DNA from 2 places in the Mesorhizobium silamurunense genome. Region 2 is predicted to be linked to the other one. Evidence: predicted binding sites of a transcription regulator. Region 2 holds the regulator's gene; the other holds the start of a gene.

Region 1 (2,401 bases), on a different contig from region 2:
TGCGCGACAGCGTCAGATAGTCGAGGCCGACATCGTTGAGGAAGCGCAGCCGCTCGCGGATTTCCTTCAGCACCCTGACCGCGATCTCGTTCTGTTTCTCGTTGAGCTGCGCCGGCAGGTCGGTGAACCACTGGTCGGCCCTGCGGATCGACAGCTCGGTGACCTCGCCGATGTGCCTGCCGGCGATCTTGACGGCGAGTGCTTCCGGCTTCAGCCGATAGCCATTGCAGGCGGGGCAGGGCGTCGCCGACATGAAACGCTCGATCTCCTCGCGCATCCACGCCGATTCCGTCTCTTTCCAGCGTCGGTCGAGATTGGGAATGACGCCCTCGAAGGTCTTTGTGGTCTTATAGGAGCGCAGGCCGTCATCATACTGGAAGGTGATCTCGCGCTCGCCCGTGCCGTGCAGCACGGCCTGTTGCGCCTCCGCGCTCAGATCCTTGAACTTGTCGCCGAGCTTGAAGCCATAGACCTTGCCGAGCGCTTCCAGCGTCTGCGCGTAGTAGGGCGAGGTCGACTTCGCCCATGGGCTGATGGCGCCATCGCGCAGCGAGACATTCTCGTCCGGCACGACGAGGTTGGCGTCGATGGCGCGCTGGCTGCCGAGGCCATCGCAGGTCGGGCAGGCGCCGAACGGATTGTTGAAGGAGAACAGCCTGGGCTCGATCTCGGGAATGGTGAAGCCCGAGACCGGGCAGGCGAATTTCTCCGAGAACATGATGCGTTCATGCGTCTCGTTCTTCGACTTGTTGACCGAGTCCTCGCCCGTCTGGCTGGCGTCGAGCGGCCTGTCGGCGAATTCGGCCACCGCCAAGCCGTCGGCGAGCTTCAGCGCGGTTTCCATCGAGTCCGCCAGCCGCGTCGCCAGATCGCCGCGCACGACGATGCGGTCAACGACGACGTCGATGTCGTGCTTGTACTTTTTGTCCAGCGCCGGCACGTCGGCGATCTCGTAAAAAACGCCGTCGACCTTGACGCGCTGGAAACCCTTCTTCTGCAGCTCCAGCAGTTCCTTGCGGTACTCGCCCTTGCGGCCGCGCACGATCGGCGCCAGCAGATAGAGGCGGGTGCCCTCGTCAAGCGCCAGCACGCGGTCGACCATCTGGCTGACCGTCTGGCTCTCGATCGGCAGGCCGGTGGCCGGCGAATAGGGAATGCCGACACGCGCGAACAGCAGTCGCATGTAGTCGTAGATTTCGGTGACGGTGCCGACCGTCGAACGCGGGTTGCGCGAAGTGGTCTTCTGTTCGATCGAGATGGCGGGCGACAGGCCGTCGATCTGGTCGACGTCCGGCTTCTGCATCATCTCCAGGAACTGGCGGGCATAGGCCGACAGGCTTTCGACATAGCGGCGCTGGCCCTCGGCATAGATGGTGTCGAAGGCGAGCGACGACTTGCCGGATCCTGACAGGCCGGTCATGACGATCAGGCTGTCGCGCGGCAGGTCGAGATCGACGTTCTTGAGATTGTGTTCGCGGGCCCCGCGAATGGAAAGGTATTTTTGGTCGGCCATCGCCGGTCGCCGCCTCAGGTCTGGAATTTGCTGGAGTGGCGGGGTTTCCCGGCCATCCTTTATGTAGGTATTTTCGCCGCCACGTCGAGAGACGCCACAAATCTCGACAGAAGCGTTTAACCGTCTTTCGCGCGGGCGAGCAAGCAGAAAGAACAAAGGCTGAACACGCTCCTGACAAAGCGCTGTGGAAACAATGGATGCGCTGGCGACAGTTCGGCTAAGGCGCCGGTGCCATCGACTTACCTGGACGTAACGTCCCGGCGATCACAATTTTCGGTAACCGGCTATTCAACGGTTGACGCCGGCGACTCACGGGCGCAGTCTCGAAACGTCAACGAAGCCGGCCGTCTTTCGATGGCCTCGTCACCCAGAGGTGGCCTGCGAGACGCCGCAGGCGTTAGCGATTTGCGCTTCGAACGACATTGTCGCAACGGACCCAGGAGCGGAGCATGACGCCACCGGACAGTCCCTTGAGGCTCCACACAAAGATGGAGCCGCGGCGGGCATAAGAGCCAGGGCAGGCGTGAGCGCCAGCCCGACAAACCGTGACCTGCCGATTACGCACAATCAGAGACCATAGTCGGATCGTCGGCTGAACGCCGCGCAGCATCCGAAACAGAACGCCGGCAGTCCACTCCCGGCTAAAATTGGGTTTTAGATCCATGAAAGCCCCGTCCACCTGCGGAAGCAGTGGCGGGGCTTACACTTTTGCGAGCAAGCGGATTCTAAACCTGCCGGTTCGCCATCAGTGGTTGGGTGGCCTGATGCCGCCCGTTGCCATGTCGATGGTTATGCTGCCGGAAATCCTGACATCGGTATCGCCGATCTTGAACGTGCCGTTGCTGCCGGCGGGCAGCGCGTCGTCCGGTTCCGGCTGTGGCGCAGGCT
Region 2 (2,401 bases):
TCTACGTGATGGGCAAGGGCCTGACGGCGATGATCGCGATCTCGGCGTGCATTTCGGAATGGTCGCCGGTCGATGCCGTGGGGCTGATCTCGATCCACTCGGTGCTGTTGGCGACGATCGCGCTCGTCATCGGCACTATGGCGACCACCTGGCTCAGGCTGGCCGCAATTCCTTTCGCAGTCGCGGCCTTGCTGACCATCCCGCAGGTGCGCACGCCGGACCTGCTGATCTCGGAGGATGCGCATCTGGTGGCCATGCCGATCGGCGGCGGCGAGCTCGCCGTCAACCGTGCCCGCTCCAACGAGTTCACCACCGAGAACTGGAAACGCGCGCTCAAGGCCGAAACAATCGTGCCGCCGGAGACATTTGCGAAAGGCGCGCTGGATATTGCCGACCCCGTCGACCTGCCGCCGGGATCGCCCTTTTACTGCACGAGCGATCTCTGCATTGGCCGGCACCCATCCGGCGCGATCGTCGCGTTGGCGGAAAATCGCAACAGCGCTCGCCCGGCCTGCGGCTTCGCCGACCTCATCGTCATCAATGACGCAACGGCCTACAATCCTTGCCGCGATCCGCGCATTCTCGTCGTCACCAAGCGCCAGCTTGCGCGTGACGGCAGTGCTGCCGTCTTCTTCGACCCGCAATCGGCGACGGCGCGACCAACTATTCAATATGCCGTCGAAAAACCGTACCGCCCCTGGCACGAACAGCGGCGCTACTCGCGCGAGGCGAGAGGGTTAGCGCCTTACAAGAAGCCTGAGAAGCCACAGACCACGCAGCCAGCCACTCAGTAGCGGCGGATGAGCCCGACGAGCTTGCCCTGCACCTTGACGCGATCGGGACCGAAGATGCGGGTCTCATAGGCCGGGTTGGCGGCCTCGAGCGCGATCGAGGCACCCTTGCGGCGGAAGCGCTTCAGCGTCGCTTCCTCGTCGTCGACAAGGGCCACCACGATCTCGCCGGGGCTAGCCGTGTTGGCGTTGCGGATGATCACCGTATCGCCGTCGAAGATGCCCGCCTCGATCATCGAGTCGCCCTTGACCTCCAGGGCGTAGTGCTCGCCGCCCGCGATCATGTCCGGCGGCACCGTGATCGAATGCGTCTGGTGCTGGATGGCATCGATCGGCACACCCGCTGCGATGCGGCCCATAACCGGAATGGACACGGCCGAAACGGCGTCGTCGTCATTGCTGGGCGTAGGCGTGCGCGAGGGCGCCGCAGGCTTGATCTGCCGGCCGAGATTGCCTTGGCCGCCCTGGATGACGCTCGGCGAGAATTTCTTCGCCGCATTGAGGCCGGGCGCGATCGAATCGGGCAGCCTCAGGACTTCAAGAGCGCGCGCCCGGTTCGGCAGCCGGCGAATGAAACCGCGCTCTTCCAGCGCCGTGATCAGGCGATGGATGCCGGACTTCGAGGCAAGGTCGAGCGCTTCCTTCATCTCGTCGAAAGACGGCGGAATGCCGCTTTCCTTGAGCCGTTCATGGATGAACATCAGCAGTTCATGTTGTTTGCGCGTCAGCATGGCGACCCCATGGGTTCTGAAACCAGAATCAGAAAACAAACCCAGAACAAACACTATCTGTTCCAGTTGTGTTCCGCAACCGTTTAAAGTTTAGTGAATGTGTTGACGTTTTGTTCAGCGTAACATCAGAACGCTGCATTCGGCGCCGGCTTCCGCCGCCGGGGCGAAGGGCTCACGCACGATCAGGCCATTAGCCTCGGCAAGCATTCTCAGCATCGAGGAATCCTGGATGCCAAACGGTGTCGCGACCAACTGTCCGGCCTCCTCGCGCACGACGGCCCGCACATAGTCCTGCCTGAGATCGTTGGCGTGCATCGCGGCAGCCAACCGCGCGGTGCGGATGTCCTGTCGGTAATTGCGGCCGCCCAGCCGCGCCAGAAGCGGCTTCAGGAACAATTGCGAGCAGACAAGGCTCGCCACCGGATTGCCAGGCAGGCCAAGGCAGCGGATGTTACCAAGCCGGCCAAACATCAACGGTTTGCCGGGACGCATGGCGATCTTCCAGAAATCGAGCTGCATGCCTTCGCCGGTGAGCACGTCGTGGATCAGGTCGTGGTCGCCGACCGAGGCGCCGCCGAGAGTGACGATGATATCGGCGCCTGCTGAGACCGCTTTCTTGACCAAAGCCGCGATCGCGTGCTGCCGGTCGGCGGCGATGCCGAGGTCGAGCGCGCGCGCTCCAACCGACTGGGCCGTGGCTGTGACGCCATAGGCATTGGACGAGATGATCTGGTCGGGGCCGAGCGCGCTGCCGGGAGGCAGCAACTCGTCGCCCGTGGCGATGATGGCAACCAGCGGCCGACGCACCACATTGAGGCTTGGATGGTTGGCGGACGCCGCCAGCGAAAGCGCCGCGGGATCGAGCTGGCGACCTTTTTC

Evidence for each region. The regulator LexA, encoded in region 2, represses DNA repair genes until DNA is damaged. The targets are predictions, from matches to a motif close to TGTTCNNNNTGTGTTCNG.
Region 1: a site for LexA is predicted at 1,662-1,679, ahead of uvrA (excinuclease ABC subunit UvrA). Genes of this name have one in related genera too.

The regions. Positions count from the first base shown of each region.
Region 1 covers NZ_LPVS01000050.1:19,196-21,596, forward strand. Annotated here, with positions in the region: gene uvrA (excinuclease ABC subunit UvrA) at 1-1,513, opposite strand, end outside; gene AU465_RS13620 (hypothetical protein) at 2,259-2,401, opposite strand, start outside.
Region 2 covers NZ_LPVS01000027.1:190,288-192,688, reverse strand. Annotated here, with positions in the region: partial or broken gene AU465_RS06810 (ComEC/Rec2 family competence protein) at 1-794, shown strand, start outside; gene lexA (transcriptional repressor LexA) at 788-1,522, opposite strand; gene AU465_RS06800 (molybdopterin molybdotransferase MoeA) at 1,637-2,401, opposite strand, start outside.